One region of the Parageobacillus galactosidasius genome, then DNA from elsewhere that is predicted to be linked to it. Evidence: riboswitches for the same ligand, from Rfam matches in the RefSeq annotation. Region 1 holds a riboswitch; the other holds the start of a gene.
What was found. Region 1 has a riboswitch for S-adenosylmethionine ahead of mtnW (2,3-diketo-5-methylthiopentyl-1-phosphate enolase). Riboswitches for the same ligand answer to the same signal wherever they lie in the genome.

Region 1 (15,601 bases):
TATGGACGCGAATCCATTCTGGGAAGCGGATGTCATAACAAATGACGCCTGCACATTGAGTGTTTTCTAATGTGAACAATCCCATTTCTTCCCCTGGCTGTAAGTAAAGATGTTCATCCATCAGCTGGAACAAATGGAGTTTGCTATATTCGCCAACGATGATACCGTTTCGGTCGGCGATGTACATTGTATTGGTGACGCCGCGATCTGTTTTTCTGGCAATTGATCCAGCGACAATATTGACATGATGCGACTTGGCAAGTTTTTGAATGAACGCTTTTGTACGCATACCGCCCTCATCGGCAATCTCATCGAGTCTGGTTAAGTCATAGCCAGTCGTCCATAGTTCAGGAAGGACGATAATATCTGGGTGATTTTTTGAAATTTTTTCTATTTCTCTTTCAACGCGCCGTTCGTTTTCATTAGGATTGCCAAAAGCGATATCTAGCTGAAGACATGCGATTTTTATCGTCATGAACATTCACCTCGAAAAAATTTTACTTTACATTTTGATTTTTACGATATATGATTTTTCACTAGAATTTCAAGAAAATTTTTGAGAAGGTGTTAACGCGATGAAACAATTTCCACTATCTGAGTTATTGCAGAGCCTTCCAAAACAGTTTTTTGCTTCGCTTGTCGATAAAGTCGCAAAAAAAATGGCGGAGGGGCATGACATCATCAATTTAGGGCAAGGAAATCCCGACCAGCCGACTCCACCGCATATCGTGGAGGCGATGCAAAAAGCGGTGGCGAACCCAAAATATCACAAATACTCGCCATTTCAAGGGTATTCCTTTTTGAAACGCGCCGTTGCTAAGTTTTATGAGCGCGAATACGGCGTTGCCATTGATCCGGAAAAAGAAGTGGCGGTTTTGTTTGGCGGGAAAGCGGGTCTTGTGGAGATCCCGCAATGTTTAGCCAATCCAGGCGATATTGTGCTCGTGCCTGACCCGGGATATCCGGATTATTGGTCGGGGATTGCGCTGGCGCGCGCGGAAATGGTGATGATGCCATTGCGTGCGGAAAATCAGTTTTTGCCTGATTATGATGAAATTCCTGCGAGTATTGCGGAAAAAGCAAAAATCATGTTTTTAAACTATCCAAATAATCCAACCGGGGCGATCGCTTCTAAGGAGTTTTTTGAAGAAACGGTGTCGTTTGCCGCAAAACACGGAATTTGTGTCGTTCATGATTTTGCTTACGGTGCGATTGGCTTTGACGGAAAAAAACCGGTCAGCTTTCTTCAAGCAGAGGGGGCAAAAGAAATTGGCGTTGAAATTTATACATTCTCCAAAACATATAATATGGCGGGCTGGCGCGTGGCGTTTGCCGTTGGAAATGAGAGCGTGATCGCGGCGATTAACTTGCTGCAAGACCATTTATATGTGAGTTTGTTTGGCGCCATTCAAGAAGCGGCGGCAACCGCATTGCTTTCTTCGCAGCGCTGCGTGGAAGAGCTTGTCGCACTGTATGAATCGCGGCGCAATACGCTTATTGACGCGTTGCGGCAAATTGGCTGGGATGTCGACGCCCCAAAAGGTTCATTTTTTGCGTGGCTTCCGGTGCCGAGCGGATGGACATCGGAACGTTTTTCCGATTATTTGCTGGAAAAAGCGCATGTCGTTGTCGCGCCGGGAATTGGATTTGGCAAGCATGGAGAAGGATATGTGCGAGTTGGGTTATTAACAAGCGAATCCCGCCTGCAAGAAGCGGCGGAACGGATTGCGAAGCTTGGTCTTTTCTAAAATGGGTTAAAAAATGATTGACAGAGCGAAAAAATACTGTCATAATTCAAATTAAATTTTCGAGCGCGAATAGTTTGAAAAGTGAATACGATATTGCAAGCATTCTTATCAAGAGCAGGCGGAGGGACAAGCCCAATGAAGCCCGGCAACCGGCTTAACGACGGTTAAGCACGGTGCTAATTCTTGCAGCGGAAACGCTGAGAGATAAGAAGAGCGTGAATAAATAAAGCCTCTTCTTATGAAGAGGTTTTTTTGATGGATGAACAGAAAGAGGGATGATCATGAGTCAAGTAATTGCCACATATCTTATTCACGATGAAAAAGATTTAGAGAAAAAGGCGGAAGGAATTGCGCTTGGGTTGACCGTTGGTTCGTGGACGGATTTGCCGCTTCTTGAGCAGGAACAATTGCGCAAGCATAAAGGAGTAGTTGTAAGCGTACAAGAACTCGAGGAGAACGAACGCGCCAACCGTTACTTTGGAAAGCGATTGAAGCGTGGAATCGTTCGCATTGCATACCCGAGCTTAAACTTTAGCGCGGATATTCCGGCGCTTTTAACGACGGTGTTTGGCAAATTGTCGCTGGATGGAGAAGTGAGGTTGCTAGATTTAACGTTTTCCGACGAATGGAAAAGAAAGTTTCCTGGCCCGCGTTTTGGCATTGACGAAATCCGCAAAAAAGTGGGTGCATATGAACGTCCGCTTCTGATGAGCATTTTTAAAGGGATGATCGGCCGCGATTTAACGTACTTATCCGAGCAGCTGAAACAACAAGCGCTCGGCGGGGTCGATCTCGTTAAAGACGATGAAATTTTGTTTGAAAACGAATTAACGCCGTTTGAAAAGCGAATTACGGCTGGAAAAGCGGTGTTAAACGAAGTGTACGAAAAGACAGGAAAACGGACGTTATATGCGGTGAACTTGACTGGAAAAACGTTCGAATTGAAGGAGAAAGCAAAACGCGCAGTCGAATTAGGAGCCGATGTATTGTTATTTAACGTATTTGCGTACGGTTTGGATGTGCTCCAAGGGTTGCGAGAAGATGATGAGATCACCATTCCGATCATGGCTCATCCGGCATTCAGCGGGGCGTTTACTCCATCGGAGTTTTACGGAATAAAAGCATCCTTGCTGCTTGGCAAATTGCTTCGCCTTGTTGGTGCAGATTTTGTGCTTTTTCCATCGCCATACGGAAGCGTTGCTCTTGATAAAGAAGAGGCGCTTGGCATTGCCGCGGAGTTGACGAATGATAAGGAGCCGTTTAAACGGTCGTTCCCAGTTCCGTCAGCTGGCATTCATCCAGGGCTTGTGCCATTGTTGTTCCGCGATTTTGGCATAGATAGCATCGTCAATGCAGGCGGCGGCATACACGGACATCCAGACGGAGCGACAGGCGGCGGCAGAGCATTTCGCGCTGCGATCGATGCGGCTCTTGCCGGAAAATCGCTTCATGAAGCAGCGCGCGAAAATGAGGCATTGCGAAAGGCGATTGACTTATGGGGCGCAGTAGAGGTGACATCATGACAAAACCAATCATATTTTGTGATTTTGATGGGACGATTACAGACAATGACAACATTATCGCGATTATGAAACGGTTTGCGCCGCCGGAGTGGGAAACGTTAAAAGACGATATATTATCACAGCGCATCTCGGTGCAAGAAGGGGTTGGCGCGATGTTTTCCCTTCTTCCATCGGGTTGGAAAGAAGAGATTGTCGATTTCATTTTACAAAATGCCCGCATCCGTGATGGGTTTCGCGAATTTGTCGCGTTTACGAAGGAACGTGATATTTCGCTATATGTCATAAGCGGCGGCATCGACTTTTTTGTCTATCCGCTTTTAGAAGGGCTCATCGAAAAAGAGCGCATCTTTTGCAATGGCTCTGATTTCAGCGGAGAGACAATTCGCATTACATGGCCGCATTCATGTGATGAACAGTGTCAAAACGGCTGCGGCTGCTGCAAGCCGTCGTTGCTTCGAAAATTGACAAAGCCTGATGCCTTTCATATCGTCATCGGCGATTCGATCACCGATTTAGCAGTGGCAAAGCTGGCGGATCATGTTATCGCCCGTGACTTTTTGCTGCAAAAATGCCAAGAACTAGATATTCCGCATACGCCGTTTACAACGTTTTTCGATGTCATTCATTTTCTGGAGACGATGGAGGTGAAGTCATGAGTTTACTTGTGAAGAGATGGAAAGAGCTTGCCGAGATAAAAGCGGAATTGGCGGCGCGCGATTGGTTTTTTGCCACAAGCGGCAACTTGTCGATCAAAGTAACCGATGACCCGCTCACTTTTTTAGTCACGGCGAGCGGCAAAGACAAACGCAAGCAGACAGACGAAGATTTTTTGCTTGTCGACGCTTCTGGAAATCCAGTGGAGAATACGCATTTAAAGCCGTCCGCCGAAACGCTTTTGCATGTGGAAATTTACAAGAAAACGAACGCGGGCTGCGGTCTCCACGTCCATACGATCGACAATAACGTTATCTCCGAATTGTACGGAGATGACGGAGAAGTTGCGTTTTCCGGCCAGGAAATTATTAAAGCGTTTGGGATTTGGGAAGAAGATGCGGTCATCCGCATTCCGATTATTCCGAATTACGCGCATATTCCAACGCTTGCGAAGGAATTTGCCAAGCATGTAAACGGCGATGCCGGTGCGGTATTGATCCGCAACCACGGCATCACCGTATGGGGAAGAGACGCGTTTGAGGCAAAGAAGTTTTTAGAAGCATGGGAGTTTTTATTCAGCTGGCACGTCAAGTGGCTGCTCCTAAAGCAGACCGCCGTGCAGCCGGTTGTTAAACCATAAAAATTGATGAAGGGGGAAATTCCAATGGCAGTAATCAAAGTGAGAAAAACGGGAGAAGTGATTGAAGGAGAAGAAAATGTCCGCAGCTTTTTAAACAAACAAGGCGTGTTGTACGAGCATTGGGACATTAACAAACTGCCGGAACATTTGCGCGACAAATATGTATTGACCGACGAAGAAAAAGAGGAAATTTTGGCGACGTTTAAAGAAGAAATTGAAGATTTGGCGGCGAGAAGAGGCTACAAAACTTGGGATATCGTCGCCTTATCGGATGCGACGCCGAATTTGGATGAACTGTTGAAAAAGTTTGAACAAGTGCACATTCATACGGAAGACGAAGTGCGCGCTATTACTGCTGGCCATGGTATTTTTATCATCAAAGGGGACAGCGAAACAGGGTATTTTGATGTCGAGCTTGAAGCTGGCGATGTTATTTCTGTGCCGGAAGGAAACCCGCATTATTTCACCTTAATGGATGACCGCCAAGTCGTCGCTGTCCGCCTGTTTATCGATCCGTCCGGCTGGGTCGCCCATCCGTATGAAGAAAAAGAAGAAGTAGGCCAGTAATGGCAATAACCCCCTGTCTTCTTCAAGCAGGGGGGTGTTTTTATTAAAACGATTCTACTAAAAAAATCATAAATAATATGCCAATGATAAACGAATAGGTAGATGTCCGCTCATTTCCATCCCCGTGGCTTTCCGGAATGAGTTCTTTATAAATAATAAACAACATTGCACCTGCGGCGAATGCAAGGCCATACGGGACGAGCTGGCGAAAAAAGGATGTTAAATAAAATCCGAGAAGTGATGTCACGATTTCAACCGCTCCTGTAAGTGTAGCGATGATAAATGCCTTCCATCTTCCAATCTGTTGATGAATTAAAAAAAGCGCGACTAAAAATCCTTCCGGAGCGTTTTGTAATCCAATGGCTAGCGCGATTAAATTACCTGTTTCCGATACGTTCGAAGCATAGCTGACCCCGACCGACAATCCTTCTGGAATGTTATGTAACGTAATGGCTGCAATAATGAGCATCGCTTTTTCATCAAACTGAATTCCTTTTTTTGTATGTTCTAAATCAATATGCGGAACCGTCATTTCCAAAATGGTTAAAATAAGGACTCCAAAAAATAACCCGATTGTTAAAGTGAAAAAACTGCCTGCCTGTAATGCTTCAGGAATTAAACTCATCATGGAAGCCGCCATCATAATTCCAGCTGAAAACGCCAGCAATATGTCCCGCCAGCGGTGAGTAATCGATTTCGCCAAAAATAAAATTGGGATCGCACCTAATCCAGTGGATAACGCGGAAAGTATACTCCCAATGAATACTTGTTTCATCAAATCCTCCTTTCCGTACCTTTAGTGTTTTTATATGCGTTTTGAAATAAAAGGTGATAACCGCCCAAGCACTAAAAATAATTTATTCATATACTATATAATAATAAACAAAAATAACCAAATAGCGAGTATCTCGCTTGACGGGGGAAAAGGTGTCCACAAAAAAAGATTTGCACCGTGTTTAATATTTCAAGTATAATGCAAATAAGAAAATATTTTTAGAGAAGAGAATGATGGAATATAAATACTGACAATGACGTTGAATTTAACCGACAAAAGGGTTTGATTGTGGATGACGAGAGAGAAAGACATTGAACAATCGCTAAAATTGTTTATTGTATTATCAAGAGCATATCGAGCTGTCAGCGATCAAGTGAATAAGTCGATTCAATCATTTGGCGTGAATCCGACGGAGTTTGCGGTCTTAGAATTGCTTTACCATAAAGGGGATCAGCCGTTGCAGCAAATTGGCGGCAAAATTTTGCTCGCTAGCGGCAGCATTACATATGTAATAGACAAGCTGGAGCAAAAAGGGTTAATTGTGCGAAAAGCATGTGAAACAGACCGCCGTGTCACATATGCTTCGATTACGGAAAAGGGAAGAGCGTTTATCGAAAAGGTTTTCCCAGAGCATGCGCAAACGATTCACGAAACCGTTTCCGGCTTGACTCCTGAAGAAAAGGAACAGGCGATTGCGTTATTGAAAAAGCTGGGATACGGTGCAAAAAGAGAATAGCTGTTCGTCTAAAATAAGTGGCTGCTTATTGCAGCCACTTATTTTTTGAAAAAAGGATAAGCTGTAAAAGGAAAAGGAGGAGATAATTTATGATGATCCCAGTTGGGGTGTCCAATCGCCATATTTTGTGAATGCTGTTCAAACGAACCGACATTGAACATTTTCCTGACAAGCTAGCTAGGACACCGTACTCATTATGCCGACATTTTTTGTGTTTCCTCTGATTGCTGTGCCGCTTTTTTCACTTGCGGATAGAAGAAGATGCCGCTTAGAAGCAGGATGACTCCAAGCATAAACGTTTTGATATCCGCGGTGCCGGCGATGATGACCCAGATGGAATAGATAGTCGCAAAAGCAGCGATCACCCCATCGATGATGCGGCCCCGCGCCGTCTCCTTGTACGTTTCGCCGGTCAGCGCCAGTTTCAATTGGAAGACAGAGGCGATAAAATACGGGACAAGATACGCCAATGTCGCAATGTAAATGACAAAGTCAAACGCCGCTGACATCGAGTTGGAAATCGTCGAAAAAATAAAGATTTGTGCTAATCCATTCGAAAGAACTAAAGAAAAGCTTGGCACTTTCTTTTTATTTTCCGTTAAAAATGCTGGAATAAACAGACCTTGTTTTGCCGCTTGATACGGCACTTCAGCGCTTAATAACACCCAACCGAGCGTGGAGCCGAGCAAGCTGATCAATCCTAGTCCGGCAAGAACGTAGCCGCCGCTTGGGCCTAAAATCGTGACAATGGCATCTACAAGCGGTTTTTCTGATTGAATGAGTTCTTTTTGCGGCAATACTCCCATGACAAGGATGCTAATGCCGATATAAATCGCAAGAGCAATCAACAAGCCAAGGATTGTCGCACGCTTGACATCGGCTTGTTTGCGCGCACGCGATGCAAAAACAATCGCTGATTCGACGCCGATAAACGCCCATAATGTCGATACAGCCGCATTCTTGATTTGACTTAATAATCCAATCGAATGCCCTGCATCATCATAACGCGGGGCAACAAACGAGCCAATGTTGCTTTTTTCAAACGCAAATAAAGCGATAATGATAAATAGGAAAAATCCGAGCACTTTTGCCGCGGTAGCGACAAAGTTTAGCTTTCCCGCGTCTTCGATGCCGCGCAAAATGATGAAATGCATTCCCCATAACAATGCGGTACATATAAGAAACGTCAACAAGTTCCCAAGCTTTACATCAAGAGAACCGATGGAAAATAACGTTTGTTTGCTTGTTAAAATTGGAAAAAACGTTGATAAATAGCTGGTAAACGTCGTAATAATCGCCACGTTGCCGGCAAAGTTGCCAATCCAATATCCCCATGAAGACATAAAGCCAGATAGGATCGAGATGTTCGAGCCTTTCGGAAACAATTCTTTCGCATAAATCTGCGGCCCGCCGTTTAGTTCCGGTTTGCGAATCGCCAAATTACCGAATACGAGCGCGGTCATTAATACACCGCCGCCCGTTAATAACCACGCGAAAATGACACCAAGCGGGCTTGCCGCTTCCGCTAGCGAGCGCGGCAGCATAAAAATTCCCGATCCCACCATATTTCCAACGACAAGCGCCGTTAATAACCATAATCCAAGTTTTTGCTGTTGCAAAGTGGATAGCTCCTTCCTGACGATAATTAAGTTTTAGCTTTTTTCGCAAAAAAATACACCCCAAAGTTTTCAACGGGTGCATGTGGCCATCCGCATCCAACTTCCAATCGATAGTGCTTCATCGTTTGTTGCAACGATGCATGTTCGGATACAGGCCCAGTCTACGGCGTCAGAGTCCGACGCAAACTTCGGCAACTTTCCTCATTGGCTCTTTGCGTCTCGTTTCTACAACTCTTGTTCATTGCAGCCTGTATCCCGTCTATGTGGATGAGAAAGAAAAAATATTCAATTGGTGTTATTATTATACGTTCTTTCGACAAATTTCGTCAACAACCTTTTGTAATCGAAAAAAAGGATTTTCCGTGTATGAATGGAATACAATCTAAGATAAGGAAAACGAGAGAAAAGGAAGGGATTGCGTTGAAATTTTCTGAGTTTCGTTATGAACGGCCGAATATCGAGAAGCTGAAAGCATCATTTCAACAGGCGCTGCAATCGTTCCAAAAGGCAAGCAACGCGGAAGAACAAAACGAGGCGATGAAGGAAATTAATAAGCTTCGCAACGATTTCAGCACGATGGCGCAAATTTGCTATATTCGCCATACGATTGATACGAACGATGAGTTTTATAAGCAGGAGCAAGACTTTTTCGATGAGGTCGAGCCAATTGTTAAAGGGCTTGTGAACGATTATTACCGTGCGCTTGTTTCGTCTCCGTTCCGTTCGCAGCTTGAAGAAAAATGGGGGAAACAGTTGTTTTCGCTCGCCGAGACAGAATTAAAAACGTATTCTCCGGACGTTGTGGAAGATCTGCAGCTCGAAAATAAGCTGACGAGCGAATATACGAAATTAGTCGCTTCGGCGAAAATTTTCTTTGAAGGGGAAGAACGGACGTTAGCGCAGCTGCAGCCGTTTGTCGAATCGCCGGACCGCGAGATGCGCAAGCGGGCGAGTGAGGCGCGTTTTGCCTTTTTCCAAGAACATGAGGAGAAGTTCGATGAAATTTACGATCAGCTTGTGAAAGTGCGCACCGCCATCGCGCAAAAGCTCGGATTTAAAAACTTCGTGGAACTCGGTTATGCCCGTCTTGGACGGACTGATTACAACGCCGAGATGGTTGCGAAATTCCGCAAACAAGTCGAAAAGCATATCGTTCCAATTGCTGTGAAGCTTCGCGAGCGGCAGCGGGCGCGCATCGGTGTCGAGAAGCTGAAATATTTTGATGAAGCGTTTGTTTTTCCAACCGGCAATCCAACGCCAAAAGGGGACGCAAACTGGATTATTGAAAACGGGAAAAAGATGTACGAAGAACTGTCACCGGAAACAGGCGAGTTTTTCCGGTATATGATCGATCATGAACTAATGGACCTCGTTGCGAAAAAAGGAAAAGCAGGCGGCGGCTATTGCACCTATATCGAAAACTATAAAGCGCCGTTTATTTTCTCGAACTTTACCGGCACATCCGGAGACATCGACGTGCTTACCCATGAGGCGGGGCACGCATTTCAAGTGTACGAAAGCCGCCATTTCGAAATTCCGGAATACATCTGGCCGACCTTGGAGGCATGCGAAATTCATTCGATGAGCATGGAATTTTTCACATGGCCGTGGATGAAGTTATTCTTCGGGGAAGATGCGGAAAAATATAAATTCTATCATTTGAGCGATGCTTTATTATTTTTGCCGTATGGCGTAGCGGTGGACGAATTTCAGCATTTTGTATACGAAAATCCGAACGCGACGCCGGCGGAACGGAAGCAAGCATGGCGGAAGATTGAAAAGAAATATATGCCGACACGAGACTATGACGGCAACGATTATTTAGAACGCGGCGGCTTTTGGCAGCGGCAAAGCCATATTTATACGAACGCATTCTACTATATCGACTATACACTTGCGCAAATTTGCGCGTTCCAATTTTGGAAACGTTCGCGTGAAAACTATAAAGAGGCGTGGAATGATTATTTGACATTATGCCGTCAAGGCGGAAGCAAGCCGTTTACCGAATTGGTCCGCGCCGCCAACCTCATTTCGCCGTTTGAAGACGGATGCGTTCAATCGGTGGTTGGTGAGATCGAGGGATGGTTGAATAGTGTTGACGATCAGAGCTTATAGATGGAAATAATAGTTAAGGGGGGAAGAAATCAAGCGAGATTTCTTCCTTATCTTTTAGGAAAAATATAATGGGAGGTGTAGACCTGGTTACTAAAATCGTTGTTGTGTACTGACCGATGGAAGGAATGGTGCACGACAGGTGCCGCCGCTAACAGCGAGCCACGGGGTGTCTTTCACAGCAGGTGAGACATTAGGATTCTCTTCCTGATGGAACTCAGGTGTTTCCTGAGCGGCAAGCTGTTTTGCTGGTTCCATCGCGATGAGTCGATTTTTATGATTTTAGTAGCCGGGAAAACTATGTTGTCAAAAGAAGAAATCCTTCGTTTTTTATCACAAAATTTTCGATTATTAAAAGAAAACTACGGAGTCAAACGTATCGGCGTTTTTGGATCTTATAGCAGAAATGAACAAACAGCTGACAGCGATATAGACATTTTGGTGGAGTTTGAGCCTTCCGCCATCACATTTGACCATTATATGGATTTAAAAATTTTCTTAGAAGATCATTTTCATAAACCGGTCGACCTAGTGATACTGGATGACATTAAACCTGCGTTAAAACCATATATATTGGAGGATGTTCAATATGCCGAGGGAGCCTAAGGTTTTTTTGCAATATATTCTTATGGCGATCGATAAAATCTAAAAGTATACGAAAAATATGGATTATGAATCTTTTTTAGATAATGAACTTGTATGTGATGCGGTTATTAAAAACATATTGGTGATTGGTGAAGCGACGAAAAACATTCCACAAGAAATAAGGCAGAAGAATTCACAGATTGAGTGGAGAAAGATAGCAGGTGTGCGTGATATGATGATCCACGGCTATTTTTCTGTCAATTACCGTATCGTTTGGGTGTGGTAACCAATAAAATTCCAGTACTTAAGCAGGATATTGAGAAATTGTTAAATGATACAAATATGTAGTGAACGGAGCAAATATAGTACGAATTGGGGGAAGGGGCATGAATGTTCGCAAAGCAACGCTCGATGATGCGCACGCCATCGCCATCGTGCATGTCGAAAGCTGGAAAACGACATATGAAGGGATTGTGCCTGCGGAGTATTTGGCGCAATTAAGCGTAAGCGAAAAAGAACAGCTTTGGAAAAGAGGATTGCAGCAACAGAAGCATTATATTTTTGTCGTTGAAGAAGATGGAAACGTATGCGGATTTATTTCCGGAGGTAAAAACCGCTCCACACAAGGAAAAGAAGCGGAGTATGAAGGGGAAATATACGCGATTTATTTGTTGAAAGAAGCGCAAGGGAAAGGATACGGAACGAAGCTTGTCAAAGCGCTAGTGGATGATTTTCAACGTGATGGGATTCGTTCTATGGTCGTGTGGGTGCTTGCCGATAATCCGTCGCGCCGATTTTACGAGAGGCTAGGAGGCGAGAAAATCGCTGAGGAAGTCGTTGATATCGGTGGGAAAAAGCTGACGGAATGGTGCTATGGATGGAAAAGCATTGAATATTTCGCATAAAATAAGCTGCCTAGGCGAAAGGCAGCTTTAAAAATATCATTCAATAAGTGATTACTCACTTCAAAATATAGGCAATATCATATAAAATATAAGTGAGTAATCACTCACTATAAAAGGAGGAAGAACTTGTGTCCGGGAAGCCGTGTATTCGTATGGAACATGTTTCGAAGCGTTTTGGGAAAAAGACGGTTATTGAAGACGTATCGCTTGACGTATACGGAGGAGAAATTTTCGGGATGCTTGGACCTTCGGGAGCGGGAAAAACGACGATTGTCAAAATGATTGCCGGCATTGACGAAGCTACTCATGGAACCATTCATGTGTTAAATACGAAGATGCCGAATCTTCAAGTGATGAAGCGAATCGGTTTTATGGCACAGTCCGATGCGTTATATGGCGAATTAACGGCATTAGAAAATTTGCAGTTTTTCGCTTCGATTTATGGGCTAAAAGGAAAAAAGCAAAAAGAACGCATTTATGACGTGATGGAGCTTGTCAATCTGACAGACCATATCAAAAAGCCCGTCCATCAATATTCGGGAGGAATGAAACGGCGGTTGTCGCTGGCGATATCTTTGCTGCATGAACCGGAGGTACTGCTTTTAGACGAGCCGACGGTTGGCATTGATCCTGTGCTTCGTCAGGCAATTTGGGAGGAACTAGACAGAATCCGCCAAAATGGAACAACGATTGTAGTGACAACCCATGTCATGGATGAAGCCGAGAAATGCCAGCGCCTCGCCATGATTCGCGATGGCCGTCTTATTGCCGTCGGAAGTCCGGCAGAGTTAAAGAAAGAGACGGGCTCACAAACTATTGAACAAGCATTTTTATATTTTGGAGGTGCACGGCAATGAGAGTTTGGGCCATTGTGGTACGCATCATCCGCCAGTTTTTCCGTGATAAACGAACGCTTGCGTTAATGATTGTGGCTCCCATGTTTGTGCTATTTTTAATGAATCTTGTGTTTAATGGAGAGGAGTATAAACCAGCGATTGCCGTTAATAAAAACGTTCCGGAAATTGTTGTGGAGAAGTTAGCGAAATACGATGCTGATGTTAAAGAACTTACGAAAGCAACAGCTCGTAAACAGCTAGAAAAACAGCAAATTGATGCATTTATCGAAATGGATGAAGGAGCACCGGAAATTACGTTAGAAGAAAGCGATCCTACTGTTAATAAAGCGGTGCTTATGACTGTGCAAAAAGCGCTTCAAGAATTAGCTCCGCAAACACGATCGTTGCAATTGAAAACAACGTACTTGCACGGTTCAGAAGATATGGCGCTATTTGATAATTTCGGTCCTGTGTTAATTGGTTTTTTCGTTTTCTTTTTCGTCTTCTTAATCGCCGGTGTTTCTTTCCTCCGCGAACGTACGGGAGGAACGCTCGAACGCTTGCTGGCGACACCGCTTCGACGCTTTGAAATCGTCGCTGGCTATATTATTGGATTTGGTTTATTTACGACATTGCAAGCGAGCTTGATTGCTTGGTTTGCTGTTGATATTCTTGACATGATGATGGAAGGTTCTTTCCTTTACGTGTTATTGATTACGTTTTTATTGGCGATGACCGCGTTAACATTAGGAACGCTGCTGTCCGCTTTTGCGAATAATGAACTGCAAATGATGCAGTTTATCCCGCTTGTCGTTGTACCGCAAATTTTCTTCTCTGGCTTGTTTAATTTAGATACGATGGCCGAATGGCTTCGTTCGTTAAGCGTGGTCATGCCGCTGACGTATGGAGCGGATGCGCTTCGGGAAATTATGATCCGCGGCAATGGCTGGAACGAAATTGCCAAAGACGTATATGTTTTACTTGGTTTTGCTGTATTGTTTATGATATTAAATGTAGTAGCATTAAAAAAATATCGAAAATTGTAAGGAGTATAAAGAATGAACGAGCAGCAGTGGCTGAAAGAACTGTTGAAGCTAAATGAGGAAGATGTGAAGCTTAGTGAAAAACAAATCAAAATTTTAGAAGCGGCGATTGAAATGTTCGCCGAAAAAGGCTATGCGGCCACTTCGACAAGCGAAATCGCCAAGAAGGCGGGCGTGGCGGAAGGGACGATTTTCCGCCATTATAAAACGAAAAAGGATTTGCTGCTGGCGATTGTCACTCCGACGCTATTTCAATCCGTCGCCCCATTTTTAGCAAAAGAGTTTGTCAAAGAAGTGTTCGATAGTCAGTATCAAAGCTATGAAGAGTTCATCCGCGTTCTTTTGAAAAACCGCTATGAATTTGTGAAAAAATACTTGCCGGCGATCCGCGTTTTCTGGCAGGAAATCGCGTTTCATGAGGAGATTAAGGAACAGCTTCAGCGCGTTTTTACGGTACACGTATATCAAAAATTTAAGAAAATTGTGGAATATTTTCAAACGAAAGGAGAAATTGCCGCAATTCCCGTTGATTCGGTCATCCGCATGACGATCACGACGATTGCCGGATTTTTGGTGACGCGGTTTATCGTGTTGCCGGATTATGAATGGGATGATGAAGCGGAAATGGAACGGACGATTCAGTTTTTAATGAACGGTCTTGCGAAAAAAACGCCTAATTCTTAGTGAACATAAACCTTTATCTAGTGCTAATCATGTATATAAAATAAGACCGAAGTGCTGCAACAATTCCGGTCATGCATAGACGGTTCCCTTCAGGGGAGCGGCAGTAGGACGGGAATCATCCACCCAATTCGTCAGTTCAAGGGTGGATGATTTTTTGGTTGTGAGACAGTGTCGAAACGACTAATCTATTTACGGATGTCAGCTGGCGTGACGTAATCGCCCGGATGAATATGTAAATATTCAAGTTGTTCGTAAGGAGATGATCTTGTTAGGGGAAGCTCCTTTTTCCTTAAGGTAGGTGGTATACTCATTTGGCATCTTTCCCACCCTTTGACTTATACGGTGAGTTTGGAAAGGCACCATTAAAGCATATTCGGTTAAAAAATAGCATTATATGACAAGTATATTACGAAAAAGGCGAGATTGTTGGATATATAATTTAAATTATATGTCTAGTAAAAATTAATTAATAGGTTGCATTAGCAATTGTCCTATCAAACGAATTTTTTATAAAATTTCACTCTACTACTTCTAATTCATGGTCTGCAAAGCCACGATATTGTTTAATCTTGTTCACTTATTGGCTAAAGCAGGGTTTTCCAAAGGTGTTTGTACTTTAACACTTTCTGGCTTAATAGCACTACCAACTAAAACTAATCCTTGCATAATCTCATTACCTCTCTACTTAGTAAAGAATTACAAAGCATTAAAATAACAACGACAAAAAAATAAGAGTGTTTAATCCCTTATTTTACAACAATGCGACAAACAAGTAGAAAGGGATTAACCACGTCAAACAAGTATTGGTTAATATAGAGTTAAGATTATGAAAGAAAGTGAGGGAGAACGTTGGAACGAGTTTTATACATAGAAGATGAACAGGAAATCGGCCGTTGGGTGACCATGAACCTTACGGAACGTGGGCATCATGTGACTTGGCTTCGGTCCGGAGAAGAGGTCGAAAAGCACATTGCCCATTGCGACCTTGTCATTTTGGATGTGATGCTGCCGGGTCTGGACGGCTTTTCCATCGGCAAACGGATTAAAAAGGAGCATCCACATCTGCCAATTTTGATGCTTTCAGCGCGGACTGCCATCGAGGACAAAGTGGAAGGATTGAGTTTCGCCGATGATTATCTGACCAAGCCGTTCCACCCCGATGAGTTGGCCGCCC
Region 2 (15,601 bases), 810 kb from region 1:
CGTAAGACCACAACCAGTCGTTCAGCAGTGAAATGATCTTCTGTAGTAGCTCCATTCTGTCACCTCACATGATAGTTTACTTTTACTTTAACATATTAACATAAATTTTAATATTTTGTATCATCAATGTTGCATAAACCAGCTTCCAAAAAGCCCCTTACCAACGCCACACCGGCTGGCTTGAGGAAGCCATCATCAGGATGTATCAAAGTGGCATGAGCACACGGGAAATTGGCAAGTTTATTGAACGAATTTTAGGCAATGCCTATTCTCCTGCAACGATCAGCCGTATTACCGATGTAGTGAAGGAAGACATCGAGAAATGGCACACTCGTCCACTGCACAAGCGTTATTCTGTCTTATATTTGGATGGTTTATACGTAAAACTTCGTCGCGAAACCGTGGAGAAAGAAGTCATTTATGTGGTGTTAGGGGTGAATGAAGAAGGGTATCGCGAAATTCTTGAATTTTATGAAGCTCGATTCGCCTACCAGTGCGATTTTGTCGGCATTAATCTTTAATGTCATTATTATTCCTTTATTGATTCCTTTAGCGATGAAAGGAATTACGTATAAGCCGATGCCAGCTGTGAAGCTATTGCGCCGAAACTTATTGATATATGGTTTAGGCGGAGTGATCGCTCCATTTATCGGCATTAAGCTTATTGATCTTTTTACCGGGGTATTTGTTTAAGAGGAGAGAAGGAAAGAGGTTATGAAATCCATTCGTTTAGCTATCGTCATGATCCTGTTATTCGGTTTAGGTTATCCTGCCTTGATGACCGGAATTGCACAAGCGCTCTTCCCTCATCAAGCGAATGGAAGCATTGTTTATAGCGATGAAAACAAAGCTGTAGGCTCGAAGTTAATCGGTCAATCATTTCAAGATCCAAGGTATTTTCATGGGCGCATCTCTTCCATTAATTATGATTCGGCTGCTTTAGGTTTACCTAACTATGCCCCTTCTAACGAAGAAATGATTCAGCGAACAGAGCAGGCAGCTGAAGAATGGTTAAAGAAAAATCCAGGAAAAACAAAGGAAGAGATTCCGTTAGATTTAATCACAAATTCCGGCTCAAGATTAGATCCTCATATCAGCCCGGATGCAGCTCTCTTTCAAGTTCCTGATGTCGCGAAAGCAACCGGTTTATCTGAAGAACAACTAAAGAAACTAGTAAACAAGCATACCGAAGGAAGAATGCTTGGTATTTTTGGAGAGCTGCGGGTGAATGTATTGAAATTAAACATGGAACTGCAAAAGTTGATGGAATAAAAATCTTGATATATGCGCAAAGAAATGAGTCCAGAAGAAATTTTGAAGAAAAAGGCCGCCTCAAAATCTGGTTGGGGCGGCTTTTGGTATGACAAAAAATTCCGTATATTAAGGGATGCACATGACCTTAAAGCTAGTTATTTAATAATTTCTCCAAATGTTTAACCGTAGGTGTTAAATTGGCAAGGAAGTAAGATTCTCTTAATCTGCGGGATGGGTCGCTTTGTTGCAAGTAGCCGGCTCCTCCATGATGTAACATTGAACCATGGACCGCTTTTAAAGTGAGATAAGTAACGTTTAAACGGATTCTTAATAAATCTTCGCAATGTTGCGTCAAATCAGAAGACTGAACAAGACGGTACATTTCTTCACGGATGGATGTTAGTTCACTTTCTAATTCCTCTGGTTGAATGCTTAAATATCGATTGCATCCGTTTTGTTTATTTTGTATTTTTTTCATCGACTGGATAGAAGCGTCTGTAACTCCCAATCCTAGCGGGATTTGATAAATAAGAAATGAAGGACGTATTTTGGGCACAAAGTCATCTGCTTGCTCAGAAATAATCCATTGATCCGGAATGAACACTTCATTGAATGTGCATGCATACGTTGCGCTTCCATTTAGTCCTAAATAGTCTAGCTTTTCCTTTAACACCAATCCTTGCACATGGCATGGGACAAACGCCATGATCCGCTGTTTTTCATTAACGGATGCGATAATACCAAACCAATGATTTTGCCCTAAGTTGGAGACAGACGGCAAATGGCCGTTAATGATATATCCTTTCGGAGTTCGTTCTGCTTTCAAATGGAGAGATTCAAGCCCATCGTAATATTTCATTGGATTAGACAGTCCGGTTCCCCCAAGCACCTTTCCGCTTTCAAGCAGCGGTAAAACTTCATTTTTGAGGTAAGAATTTTCACATGTTCGCAAGTATGTCAGCGCTGCTAAGTGGCACCAAAGGGTAAAAGCTGTTGTCATGCATATTTTTGCCGTTTCCTCGACTAATTGCATTTCACGGGAAAGAACCTCTTTTTTTGAAAGCCCCGCTGACAATAGGAAACCGTATTTCCCGATATTTTCTAAAAATTCACGGGGATAATAGGCTTTTGTATCAATTTTTCTTACTAAAGGCTTTAATTGGTTGTAAAGCAAATCGTTGAATGCCTTTTTTGCTTCTGATTCCATAATGGCCATTTACCGCCACCTCCTATCTGATTATGTATTTTCTTTGTGAATAAGGGACATCGAATTATGACAATTTATGTAACTAGTAATTTAATGATAGTCAAACCCCAGCGGGAATGTGAAAATTCCAGCTGAGGTTAGGGGAATGTTATTTGTTTGGCAAAATTTCTGTAACCGTATCAATCGGTGCTTTCACAGCTTCACGGGCTCTTTTGACAGCGGATTCATCCGGTGCATTATAAAAGCAAAGGCATTTTGTCATATCTTCGCATACATACGTTCTAGAGAAAGTGACTTCCGGTACTTCTGCATAGTGTACGGAATTCTTTTTCTTTCTTTCTAAATAATCTTCCATGGTGAGATTTTCAGGAAGGTTCCATTCGACTACGTAGTTTACGGTATCCGCTTCTTTTTTGACTTCTTCGATATCTTTTCCAACTAAACGGACCGGTTTAATAAGAGTAACAGGAATGCCTAACAGTCTTAAGCGATCATTAATAATATTTCGTTCTTCGCTTTCAAAAATGAAAAATGCTCTTGAAAAATCTTTGGAAACTTGGACTTCAATGAGATTTGCATTGTTTTTTCTTACTTCTTCCTTAATCTCGGAAACTTTCTTTTCAAATCCTTCTTTGTCCTTTACTGCCCCGTTTAAAATCGATTCCACTAAGTAAAGCGCCATTTTTATTGCCTCCTTTTATTATTATAACCTTAAATTCTTATAAAATTAATATGATTTTATGGTAATTTTATTATAGTTAGTTCAAAAAATCAACCTTAAAAATAAATTATTCTGAATTTATTACTTTGTCACACAAATTTGGCAAGTATGCCTCCATATCACATGTTTTGGGCCATGAACATGCACTATACCAGAAGAAATTGAAAATTCGGCGTCTGATGAAATAAGAAGTTTTTTGACGTTCAGAGGCAAGTGTGGAACATGCTCCTTTGATAAAAAATAGTGGTAAACGAAATTTCTATTCTGCGAAAGGTAAGTTATAATTGAACCGAAACGAGAACAGGAGGTTTTTTTATGAAAGATAGATATGATTTGCCATGCAATATCGCCCAATCCTTGAACATCATTGGTGATCGCTGGACATTGTTGATTGTTCATGAAATTTTAATGGGGCGTCAGACATTTAATGAAATAAGAAAATCGTTAAAAGGGATATCCTCCAATCTTTTATCGGATCGTTTAAAATATTTAGAAGAAACCGGTTTGATCACTTCTGCTTTATATTCTGAACACCCGCCAAGATACAAATACATGTTAACGAAAAGCGGAAAGGATTTGGAAATGGTGTTTAACGCCCTAATCCTTTGGGGCAGAAAGCATTTAAAAAAATGTTATAAAAAATTGGTGCATGAATCTTGCGGGCATGAGGTGGAAATTTCCTACTATTGTCCGCAATGTAAAACAAATGTAGAGAACTTGGCCGTTGTCGAAGTCGATTCTGAAAATATTCCCGAAAAGCGGTGATAATGGCTAGTAAAAAAGACAGAGAGCATGATACTTTCTGTCTTTTTTACTAGTTTATTTATTCGATAACATTCCCCATTGCTTTTCTACCCATCTTTCGAATAATTGGATTGCCTTGTCAAGAATAAGCCCCAAGATGCCGATGAAGATGATTCCGGCTAAAACAAGATCCAAACGTAAAGAATTTCTCGCATCGACTATTAAATAACCCAATCCGGATTGGGCGCCGACCATTTCACCGGCAACGAGGAAAATCCAAGCGGTGCCGAGTGCGATGTGAAGACCGTTGGCGATAAACGGAAAAGCGGCAGGAAAAATGATTTTCGTCATTAGATGGGGCTGCCTGATCTCAAAATTTTCCGCCACCTTTAAATATATACGGTCCACTTTCCTTACAGCGGAAACGGTGGAAAGCAATACTGGGAAAAACGCTGCGATAAATATAATCACAATCGCAGGGATGTCTCCAATTCCAAACCACAAAACAATAAAGGGTGACCAGGCAATCGGTGAGATAGGTCTTAGGACTTGAACAATCGGATCAATAATATTCCATAATTTTACTAGACGGCCTAACATGAGTCCCAATATAGCAGCAGTAACCACCGCTGAGAGATAACCAATGAAAAACCGGATGAGGCTCACTTTTAGATGTACAAATAGAGTGCCGTTGGTAATCAGAGCCCCAATTCCTTCCCCTACTTTTAAAGGAGAAGGGAAGAGGGCCTCTTCATAATTTCCAATTACAATCACGGTTTGCCATACAGCAATTAATATCGAAAATCCTATGATGACGTTGGTGAATTTCTTTATCATGTTCATACGATCACTTCACTTTATCTATTAATGAATTATCGACAAATTCTTCATAGGACGGAGGATTCTTGGACAATCCCGTTTCGACCATGTACTGACTTAGTTCTTCGTATGCGTTTTTATCTATTCTTAAATCTTTAAATGAAATCCATTTTAAGGATAAATTGAGCACATCTTTATTTACCTTCATGTATTTGGAGGAAGCTTCATAGGTATACTCATCTTTTAATTCTGCTTTTTTTCCGGCTTTGACATATTCACTAACAAACTCTTGAGCGACTTTTCTTTCGTTGCGGATAAAGTCATTTCTTAAAACCAGCGCGCAGCACACAGAATGTTTCCAAAGGTCTTCAGATTGGAATAACACCTTACCCTTATTCATTGCTACAGACAGAGCCCCAAAAGGTTCTGCCACTGCATATCCGGATATTCTGCCTTCTGAAAGGGCTGCCGGCATTTCAGCAGGAGGCAGTTCAACGATATTCACATCTTTATATTGAAAACCTTCCTGCTTTAACATTTGATAGAGCAATAGATTATGTGTAGAAAACTTATGAGGAATCGCAAAGTTTTTCCCTTTTAAATCTTTTACGCTGTGAATATTATGGGACGTCACAACCACATTTCCATCTCTGTGTCCTAACGCCACTGCTTTTAAATCAACGCCTTGTTCTTTTGCTTTCATCGCCAATTCCACAAGCACGCTCGCTCCATCAATCCGACCTGTATTCAGTGCATCCATTAGTTCAGGCCATGAGCCGAATTTAATGAGTTCGAGATTAAAATTCCGGGACTGGCCTTTTTCTAGTTCTTTTTCTATATATAGGGGTACGGCGTGGGTAATCGGCAAGTATCCTATTTTAATGGTCCGCTTTCCGTTTGTGTTGGAATGAGCACTATTGGAATTACAAGCGGTTAGGCTAAAAGCTACTGTCATGATGAATAAAGAAATCATAAGTTTCCTTAATTTTTTCTTCATGGAAATATACCTCCTTTATTATTGCGCTGCATGACTATACTATCTAAAGATTTGGGCAATTTTGCGTGTATAAGGGTTTGTATACATCCTTGGTTAAGTTAGTTAAATATTATAATCAATGGGAGGGGTCGGACGATGAAAATGAAATTCTTCAAGAATAATCTTTCGATAATATTGGAAGTCGCTGTGACTTCGATCTCTAGGCCTTGGGGTGTCAATTTTTAATTCTCTATGGATTCGGCCAGGATTTGCGCTCATGATCAACACCCGATCTGATAAATATACTGCTTCGTCAATATCATGGGTCACAAGAATGATGGTTGTCTTTTCTTTATCTTGAAGACGCAAGAGTTCGTCTTGTAAATAATAACGGTTAAAAGTGTCCAGTGCGGCAAACGGTTCGTCCATTAATATTACCTCTGGTTGGATCGCAAGCGCGCGGGCAATCGCGACTCGTTGTTGCATCCCGCCTGACAATTCATGGGGAAAGCGTTCAGCATAGTCATGTAAACCAACTAGCTTTAGATAATCGAAAGCCCGGCTTCGTCGTTGTTCGGAGGTTAAGTTCATCCCTTCGAGACCTAACTCGACATTTTTCAGGACGGAACGCCAAGGCAGGAGGCCATAATGTTGGAATAACATTACACATCGCCGGCTAGGTCTTTCCACTACATTTCCATCCAACAGGACATGACCTTTGTCTGGTTTTTCGAAACCGCCGATAATATTTAAAAGTGTACTTTTTCCGCAGCCGCTCTGGCCAAGGATGGAGATGATTTCCCCTTTTTCTATGCGAAAGGAGATTTGTTGGAGCACTGGTTCTAATTTTCCTTGATTAGGAAAGCTTTTGCTCAAATTCTCCACTTGAATGATTGCTGAATTTTTCAATCGCCTAACCTACCTTTCATTGTTTTATAGAAACGGACAGACATTTTAGGCAGTGAATAAACGCGGCATTTATGTTTTTTAAAATAATTAATTCCTATATGTTTAATATGATTAATATTTGCTAGTAATTTTATGATACTTTGTTCAAAAAATCAACCTATAATTTTAAGATAATTCTAAAACGTTTGTTTGGAAATCCAGATAGAACACATTGAGTATTCCAAGGGCATTCTTATTCGTTATTGCTTAACTCCAATCAACTAAAATTTGCTAGAAGGCTTTTGGTATATATGGTAATATTTTTACACTGATATGCGATGTTGGTTGTTCGATTTTGATACAAAAATCAAGGAGGCAAACGGTGATGCGGTTAACAGAGGAAGAAGTGCAATTTCTTTTACAAGAGATGGAAGGTTGGAAGTTGGTGGAGGAGCGATGGATTGCGAAAAAGTATCGCTTTCAAGACTATTTGCAAGGAATCGAATTTGTGCGGCAAATTGCGGCCATTTCGGAAGAAGCAAACCATCATCCGTTCATTTCCATTGATTATAAGTTAATCACGGTAAAGATTTCGTCTTGGCGAGCGAAAGGACTCACGAAGCTCGATTTCGAACTGGCGAAAAAATATGATGAGGTTTACGACAAAATGAAATGATCAACGCAGAGTAAGAGGGGAAAGTAATGCTTTTGAAATGGATTCGATGTGAAGTGGAGGAAGAGAAGAAAGCTTTGTTTTCCGCCGCGCAAGAAAAATGGTGCGATTTGAAAGGATGCCCTGGTTTTCTCGGGCAAATTGGCGGCTGGAATATTGCAAAGCCACAAGAAGCGTGTATATTGGCGTTTTAGGAAAATCTTGATTTTTATCAATCCTTTATTGAGTGATAAACATGACGAAATTTTTGAACGAAGCAGGCAAGAAGGGACGTATTACAAAACTAGTTTAATAGAAGAATTTGTTGAAAAACTTATTTTCCATGAAAAGCTAATGCCAATCGAGATACTCCATTCATCGCAGGATTTTGTATTGACTGGAATCCTAGCTTTTCTTTTCGTGTTCGTCCTGCTGGCTTGGAGGAAACAAAAAACAAATAATCGGTAAGAAAATACAGAAAATTCATTGACTTTTATGGGCAAAGAAAATATCCTAATTATAAAGTTTGAAAAGCAGAGGAGAGATGAGTGATGAGTTTAGTTCAGCAAAGAAGAGGTTATTTCGGAGAATTTGGCGGAAGCTTCGTGCCGCCAGAGTTGCAGGAAGCGCTTGATTATTTGGAGGAGCAATTTCTCAAGTACAAAGATGATCCAGCGTTTAACGATGAATTTAAGTTTTATTTAAAAGAGTATGTCGGCCGTGAAAATCCGCTTACATTTGCGGCTCGGCTCACTGAACGTTTAGGCGGGGCGAAAATCTATCTAAAGCGCGAAGATTTGAACCATACAGGTTCGCATAAAATTAATAACGTCATCGGACAGATTTTGCTTGCAAAACGAATGGGGGCGAAACGCATAATTGCCGAAACCGGGGCGGGACAGCATGGTGTCGCCACTGCAACGGCTTGCGCGATGTTTGGCATTGATTGCACCATCTACATGGGCGAGGAAGATACAAGGCGTCAGGCATTAAACGTGTTTCGCATGGAGCTTTTAGGCGCAAAAGTCGTTTCGGTATCAAAAGGACAGAGAAGATTAAAGGATGCCGTCGATGAAGCGTTGAATGACTTTGTGCAAAACTATAAGGATACGTTCTATTTGCTTGGTTCAGCGGTTGGGCCTCATCCGTATCCAAGTATCGTTAAACATTTTCAGTCTGTTATAAGCGAAGAAAGCAAACGGCAAATTTTAGAAAAAGAAGGACGTTTGCCTGATGTCGTCATCGCTTGCGTTGGCGGCGGAAGCAACGCGATTGGCGCGTTTGCCCATTATCTTGATGAACCAAGCGTGCGCCTGATTGGTGTCGAGCCGGAAAAAGCGGCGACACTTACCAAAGGTGTCCCGGCCGTGCTTCATGGGTTTAAATGCTTAGTATTGTTGGATGAAGAAGGAAATCCTCAGCCGACTTATTCGATTGCCGCTGGTCTTGACTATCCGGGAATTGGTCCTGAGCATAGCCATCTGAAAGTATCCGGACGTGCCGAATATTATACGGTGACAAATGAGGAAGTTCTTGAAGCATTCCAGCTTTTGTCGAAAACGGAAGGGATTATTCCAGCGCTTGAAAGTGCCCATGCGGTTGCTTATGCAATAAAATTGGCACCAACATTGGATAAAGATCAAATTATAATCGTTAATCTTTCAGGGCGTGGCGATAAAGACGTTGAGCAAGTGTTTCATATGTTAAAGTAAGAATACAAACGCCGCCAAAAGCGCGGCGTTTCAACGATTTTGTCAAACGACAGAATCGTTTTTTTTATGATATATGCTGAGAAAATAATTAAGAAGAAGCCGCTTCCGTACTACTGCCAATCTAACCTAGAGATTCAACAAAATCGTTAAACTTATGAATCTGTGATTTCTGTTAACGTGTCTGGCCATCGTTTTTTAGAGACGAGCGTTTGAAGAAAACGAGGTGAGAGGAATGAAATTTTTTCTGCTTTTTGTTCTAGGCGTATTCGATGCTCTTTTTTCCTCGGTTTTCTGTCAAATACAACGAAAACACATAGAGAAAATAAAAGAAGCGGCAGCGAAGTGCTTTCGCCGTTTTATCATGATACTTCATCCAGCAATGATCACAACGATTACTGCGATTTCAGCGGCGATGGCGGTGGAGATAGTGGAGGGGGAGGAGGCGATTGAACGTTCATCAAATGGTATTGGTGGACCCTTGCAACACTTCGGAAGCACCATGCAGCCCTTTTTTGAAATCCATTGACTTGTGAGTCAATATTTTTTATAATTGGATTGACTCGTAAGTCAATTAACACAAAGCCGCCCAAAGGAGAGGGAATGTATGAAAGTTGTAGACGTCAAGCATTTGACCAAGACGTATAAAAAAAACAGGGGAATAAAAAACCTTACATTTTCGATTGAAGAAGGAGAGATTTTTGGTTTTATCGGCCCGAACGGAGCAGGCAAGAGCACAACCATTCGAACACTTTTAAATTTCATTTATCCGACTAGCGGAAGTGCGACTATTTTCGGAAAGGATATCATCAAACACTCAAAAGAAATAAGACAAAACGTGGGCTATTTGCCGTCTGAAGTCCATTATTACGATGATATGAAGGTGATCGACTTATTAAAATACTCCGCTGGCTTTTACAAAAAATTTGATTCAAAGAGAATGAAAGAACTGGCAGAAAGACTTGACTTGGATCTTAATAGAAAAATTGAGGATCTTTCATTTGGAAACCGAAAAAAGGTTGGGATTGTCCAGGCGCTTTTGCATGAACCAAAACTTCTAATTTTGGATGAGCCGACAGGCGGACTCGACCCGCTGATGCAAAACACCTTTTTTGAACTTCTTGCAGAGGAAAGAGAGAAGGGAACAACGATCATTTTCTCCTCCCATATTCTTTCTGAAGTGCAAAAAATGTGTGATCGGGTCGCCATTATTAAGGAAGGGGAGCTTATTAAAGTAGAAACGATTGAAAATCTCACGAAGAACAATTTGAAAAATATCACGATTACTTTTGACCAATCGGAACCAATCGACTTCAATCTGGAGGGAGTAGTGAAGAAAGAGGTAAACGGCAATGAAATGACGCTGCTTTACAGCGGGGATATGAAGACGCTTCTGAATAAATTAAATACTCTGCCGGTCAAGGATCTATTAATCGAAGAACCGACTCTTGAAGAAGTATTTATGCATTACTATGAAAAGTGAGGAAGGGAACGAAAATGATTTTTAAAAGAGAATTGAAGCGAAATTTAAAGTCATTGATCATTTGGAGCATCGTACTCAGCGGACTTATTTTGTTGACATTAAGCATTTATCCCCAGTTTGCCGAGCAGCAAAAAGAAATGACCAAACTGCTTGAGGCCTATCCGGAATCGATTAAAAAAGCGTTTGGAATGAATGAGCTAAATATGGGAGATTTAATGGGTTTTTACGGGGTAGAAATTTATATGATGACTACCCTTTTAGGAAGCATATACTCGGCAATTCTTGCATCCAATATTCTGGCCAAGGAAGAAAATGAAAAAACGATTGAATTTTTGTTATCAAAGCCTGTCACAAGAAGCCGAATCGTAACAGAAAAACTTCTGGCCGTTTTGGTAAATATTTTGATTTTTAACGTAGTTTCAGCCGTAGCAAGCATCATTGGATTTCAATTTGCAAAAGACCCGGATGTTCCGACAGACACATTTAGTTTATTAATCGCCGCAACGATATTGCTTCATTTGACGTTCGGTGCAATTGCGTTTATGTTGTCGTCGATGATGAAAAAAACAAGAAACATCCTTTCGATCTCACTGGGGATTGTCCTAGCTGCCTACTTTATGAATGTGATGGCAGGGATATCGGAAGACTTAGAGTTCCTAAAATATATAAGCCCGTTTAAATATGTGGACGCTGCCTCCATTATTAATGATAACGAGATTGAGCCTTTGTATATCTTTATTATGGCTGCGGTTATTTTGATTAGTATCTTCGCTTCATATATGGTATATAAAAAGAAAGATATTGCAGTCTAATGAAATTAGAGGTGTTAAAATTGTATTCAGCATTTGAAAAGCAGCCTAAAGAGAAAAAAGACTTGATCATCAAAGTGGCCATCGAGGAATTTGTGAAGAATGGTTATGAAAAGACCTCTACAGATGTTATTACGAGACGGGCGGGAATTTCCAAGGGAATCCTTTTTCATTATTTTAAGAGCAAGAAAAACTTATACCTTTATTTAGTGAATTATGTGAAGGACTTTCTGACGGAACTAGCAATGGAAGAAATGAAAAAAATCCAATCTGATGATTTCTTTGAAAGGATCAAAGAAATCGTCCTGTTGAAACAAAAACTAACGGTTCAGTATCTCCAAGAAACTCAGTTTATTACGGATGCCTTTACTAATCCTCCAGTGGCAGTAAAGAAGGAAATGGAAGAAATTATTAAGAAACATTACGAAGCTTATCAGGAAGATTTTTTGCTGAAGCATGTCTATATTAAAGATCTGATCCAAACGGAAAAACTTAGAGAGGATATTTCCGTGGATACCGCGATCCGCATGACCATGTTGATTGCCGAACAGCTGTCTAATAAGTATATGGCTATATACAAAAATAAGCAAATGGATGTCATGAGTGGTGTGGAGTCTTTGATAAGGGAACTGAATGAATATCTTAAGATTATTAAATATGGAATCTATAAACCAGAATAGAGTTTTTGATTTCTTTTCCCGTGGCGTTTTGCTACGGGATTTTTGCATATTATTAATGTTACACAAGTATAATTTTAAGATTTATTTAAAATTATTTAAAAATAAGACATTATCAAAGTGTATTGCACAATAGATGAATATGTTGTAATCTTTTATTTGTTTTATATAACGAAATACAACTGCTCATCTTCTTATCTAGAGAGGCGGAGGGACTGGCCCGAAGAAGTCTCGGCAGCGGACTCGTTTTCGAGTGCTGTGCCAAATCCAGCAAGCATTGTGCTTGAAAGATAAGAAGGGTTTCTTATATAGATACGTATAAGGCCTCTTCTTATGTTCAGATAAGAAGAGGCCTTTTCTCTAAGTGGAAAGCTCCTTCAAAAAAACATAAAATGAGGTGGAAAGAGTGGAGTTAAGAAAAGGCAATCTATTTGCGTTATTTCCGTTTGTGGTCTTTTTAGTGTTGTTCATTGGTGCAGGCGTGGTTACAGGCGATTTTTATAAATTTCCAGTCATTGTAGCAATTTTGATTGCGGCAAGTATTTCGTTGATGATGAATCGGAAAGAGTCTTTAACGAAGAAAGTGGAAGTGTTCACAAAAGGGGCTGGAAATGCCGATGTCATGTTAATGGTCATCATTTTCTTATTAGCAGGGGCATTTTCGGAAGTAACTAAAAAAATGGGAGCTGTTGAATCAACGGTTAATTTAGCTCTTTCCGTTGTTCCGCAAAATTTATTAATAGCCGGTTTATTTGTCATTGGATGTTTTATCTCCATTTCGATGGGAACGTCCATGGGAACGATTGTAGCGTTAGCGCCGATTGGAGTCGGAATTAGTGAACAAACCGATATTTCTTTGGCATTATCTATGGCAGCTGTCATTGGCGGTGCTATGTTTGGAGATAACCTATCTTTTATCTCTGATACAACGATTGCGGCAGTTCGTACACAAAATACAAGAATGAAAGAAAAGTTTAAGGTGAACTTTTTCATTGTTTTACCAGCGGCAATCATCACTATCGTTCTTTTCTGGGCCATTACTGCTGGAGAGCAAGCGGAAATTACGAATCAATCTTTTAATTGGATGAAAATTTTACCTTACCTTGGTGTATTAATAACAGCATTAATGGGCGTTAATGTACTAGTCGTGTTAGCAGGCGGTATTTTATTAGCAGGAATCATCGGCCTTCTTGATGGAAGCTACAGTGCAATGGGCCTCATTCAAGCCATCGGCGACGGGGTCGCCGGAATGCAGGAATTGTCATTGCTTGCGATCTTAATTTCCGGTATGGTGGAAGTCATTAAACATAACGGTGGAATCGATTATTTACTTCAATTAGTAACAAGAAATGTAAAGTCAAAAAAAGGAGCACAATTCGGCATCGCGGGATTAGTGAGCTTAACAAATCTTTCAACAGCAAACAATACGATCTCCATTTTAATTGCTGGTCCACTTGCAAAAAACATTGCTGATCAATATGACATTGATCCGCGTAAATCTGCCAGCATATTGGATATTTTCTCATGCTGTTTCCAGGGGCTCATCCCATATGGTGCGCAAATGCTTGTGGCAGCAGGTGTTGCTTCCATTTCACCATTAAGTATTTTGCAGTATTCGTTCTACCCATTCTTAATTGGAGTTTGTGGCATGATCGCGATTGTGTTTGACTTTCCAAAATTAAAAACACAAAAAGAAGTAAAGGCAGACTTACAAGCGAATAAAGCGGTATAAAGGAAAGGGGCTGACTCAAAACATCCCTTGGAGTGATGTTGAGTCAGCTTTCATTTTCACCAAATAGAGCGATTCTATTTTTTATGATCGAAAAAAGAGTATATTAGTGAATAATTTTGCAAAGTTGAAATCTTTCTTTAATAAGCTGGTTGACTTGTTCAACATTAAACATTCTTTAATAAGCTGGTTGACTTGTTCAACATTAAACATTTCTAATATAATTTATGAATATTTCACAAAAATAAATTAAGAGAAGAGAGTAATAAAAAATAGGTTCATCACCAAATTTTGTGATTTAGTGATAAAAAAGAGAAAGCATTAACGAAATCCTGGCAATAATGTCAGCGACGAAACAAACATAAGGAGGCTTCGCAAGTGCTTTCTATATCACTAGGATTGCCAGAATTCAAATTGTTAAACAAGAACTTCTTTCCTATGGTTATGCGATTCATGTGGAGAAAACAGAGACACAAGAACGTTGTCCACATTGTGGGTTTCTTACTTCCACTGTCCATGACAGACGGACACGAAAAGTACGGGATTTAGCGATTTTCCGTCAACCGGTGTACTTGTTCGTAGAGGTGAAGCGTTATCGATGCTGGAATTGTTTCCAAGTGTTTTCTGCCTCTTTCGAATCGATTCCACCAAACCAACATTACACCAATCATGTTGCGAGTACTTGTATGAACTTTGTGAAGGCTGAAAGCATCGTATCCCATATACGACATTGGAACGCATTTATTACTCCATCGCATCGAAAAAAGCAAAAGAGCGCCAAGCAGCGATGGAGGCCTCTTCTCCAGAAGGGATGGTGCTTAGCTTAGATGAAACCGCGGTAAAAAAGGACATCAGTATGAAACCGTATTGATGGATGCCAAAGCAGGATCGGTCATGGGATTGCATGCCGACCGCCAATGTGACTCCGCCATCAACTTGTTGAATCAAAACGTCCTGTCTAAAGAAATGGTGCAAACCGTGATTCTTGACATGTGGGAACCCTATCACAAGGCGGTTCGTGCTCTGTTTCCATCTGCTTCGATTGTGATCGATAAGTACCATGTGGTTCAAAAGGTGACACAAGCCCTGGATCAAGCGAGAAGGAATTCTCCTCATTGAAAAAGGCTAGATTCCTTCTATATAAAAGGCTACTCGAATGGAGGGAACGAATCACAAGATCAAAAACATCAAACGCCGGGCATTGGCTATCGAAATCGAGAACGGTTTCGTTTGCGTGTATTTCTGGAGTGTACAGGGAACACTACAGGCAGTCAGGCTGCCTAAGCTCTCACTTCTTCCGCTATCGGTATGATAGTTGGTAGAATGGAACCTGTCAAGGAAAGCACTTGACTGTTTCCATTCTACCAACTTGGTGGTCCGTATGCGGAAGAAGGAGCCCATCGGATGAACCTGTTTCATCCAGCTAACATGTTTCTAGGATTGAGTAAATGGTGAATTACCCATTTTTTTATGTTGTTCCAACCTTCCTGTCACAATATTAGATTTGGAAAATGCGTATTGCTGAACGGCCTTTCCCTGATGGAATATCGAGAAAAGTCCATGGCATCATAATATACTCTTTTTCATTGTCTACTTGACAGGGGTATGTGCTTTAATTTTAGATTATAAAAAGTTTTGTTTCATCACCCAAAAAATTGATGGCAAAATTTGCTGTTTTTTGTTTAAGTATATATTTCAAATAGTGGATTAACCAAGTATAATTTGATTAGAATTTTCTAAATAAAATGAAAACTAAAAATATTCGTACCTACAAAAACACTTTTCTATGGACATCCGAAAAAATGATACCGCTTTCAATTGAAAATTAATCTAATGTGAGGGGGGAATGGAATTGATCAAAACATCTAATGGTGAAGAAATTTTTATTATTGATGCACACATTGCCTTATGGGATGGAAGTAAGGAGAATCAA

Region 2: it holds a riboswitch for S-adenosylmethionine, as region 1 does, so the genes downstream of both, B9L23_RS09290 (Na+/H+ antiporter NhaC family protein) here and mtnW (2,3-diketo-5-methylthiopentyl-1-phosphate enolase) in region 1, are expected to answer to the same signal.

The regions. Positions count from the first base shown of each region.
Region 1 is NZ_NDYL01000001.1:934,594-950,194, forward strand. It holds gene B9L23_RS04975 (carbon-nitrogen family hydrolase) at 1-475, opposite strand, end outside; gene B9L23_RS04980 (pyridoxal phosphate-dependent aminotransferase) at 576-1,748, shown strand; SAM riboswitch class I at 1,851-1,959, shown strand; gene mtnW (2,3-diketo-5-methylthiopentyl-1-phosphate enolase) at 2,030-3,271, shown strand; gene mtnX (2-hydroxy-3-keto-5-methylthiopentenyl-1-phosphate phosphatase) at 3,268-3,927, shown strand; gene B9L23_RS04995 (methylthioribulose 1-phosphate dehydratase) at 3,924-4,565, shown strand; gene B9L23_RS05000 (1,2-dihydroxy-3-keto-5-methylthiopentene dioxygenase) at 4,590-5,132, shown strand; gene B9L23_RS05005 (ZIP family metal transporter) at 5,176-5,907, opposite strand; gene B9L23_RS05010 (MarR family winged helix-turn-helix transcriptional regulator) at 6,200-6,643, shown strand; gene B9L23_RS05015 (amino acid permease) at 6,838-8,262, opposite strand; gene B9L23_RS05020 (M3 family oligoendopeptidase) at 8,683-10,377, shown strand; gene B9L23_RS05025 (nucleotidyltransferase family protein) at 10,675-10,980, shown strand; gene B9L23_RS20885 (HepT-like ribonuclease domain-containing protein) at 11,039-11,245, shown strand; gene B9L23_RS05035 (GNAT family N-acetyltransferase) at 11,346-11,864, shown strand; gene B9L23_RS05040 (ABC transporter ATP-binding protein) at 11,993-12,721, shown strand; gene B9L23_RS05045 (ABC transporter permease) at 12,718-13,746, shown strand; gene B9L23_RS05050 (TetR/AcrR family transcriptional regulator) at 13,759-14,427, shown strand; gene B9L23_RS05055 (response regulator transcription factor) at 15,277-15,601, shown strand, end outside.
Region 2 is NZ_NDYL01000001.1:1,745,945-1,761,545, forward strand. It holds gene B9L23_RS09200 (alanine/glycine:cation symporter family protein) at 1-55, opposite strand, end outside; partial or broken gene B9L23_RS09205 (transposase) at 153-473, shown strand; partial or broken gene B9L23_RS09210 (potassium-transporting ATPase subunit B) at 463-693, shown strand; gene kdpC (potassium-transporting ATPase subunit KdpC) at 715-1,272, shown strand; gene B9L23_RS09220 (acyl-CoA dehydrogenase family protein) at 1,406-2,470, opposite strand; gene B9L23_RS09225 (DUF4242 domain-containing protein) at 2,610-3,143, opposite strand; gene B9L23_RS09230 (winged helix-turn-helix transcriptional regulator) at 3,498-3,947, shown strand; gene B9L23_RS09235 (ABC transporter permease) at 4,002-4,769, opposite strand; gene B9L23_RS09240 (ABC transporter substrate-binding protein) at 4,774-5,742, opposite strand; gene B9L23_RS09245 (ABC transporter ATP-binding protein) at 5,845-6,630, opposite strand; gene B9L23_RS09250 (4a-hydroxytetrahydrobiopterin dehydratase) at 6,995-7,285, shown strand; gene B9L23_RS09255 (DUF4937 domain-containing protein) at 7,312-7,476, shown strand; gene trpB (tryptophan synthase subunit beta) at 7,813-8,973, shown strand; gene B9L23_RS09270 (hypothetical protein) at 9,206-9,499, shown strand; gene B9L23_RS09275 (ABC transporter ATP-binding protein) at 9,578-10,453, shown strand; gene B9L23_RS09280 (ABC transporter permease subunit) at 10,468-11,265, shown strand; gene B9L23_RS09285 (TetR/AcrR family transcriptional regulator) at 11,265-11,942, shown strand; SAM riboswitch class I at 12,131-12,236, shown strand; gene B9L23_RS09290 (Na+/H+ antiporter NhaC family protein) at 12,346-13,671, shown strand; partial or broken gene B9L23_RS21530 (transposase) at 14,047-14,952, shown strand; gene B9L23_RS09300 (amidohydrolase family protein) at 15,515-15,601, shown strand, end outside.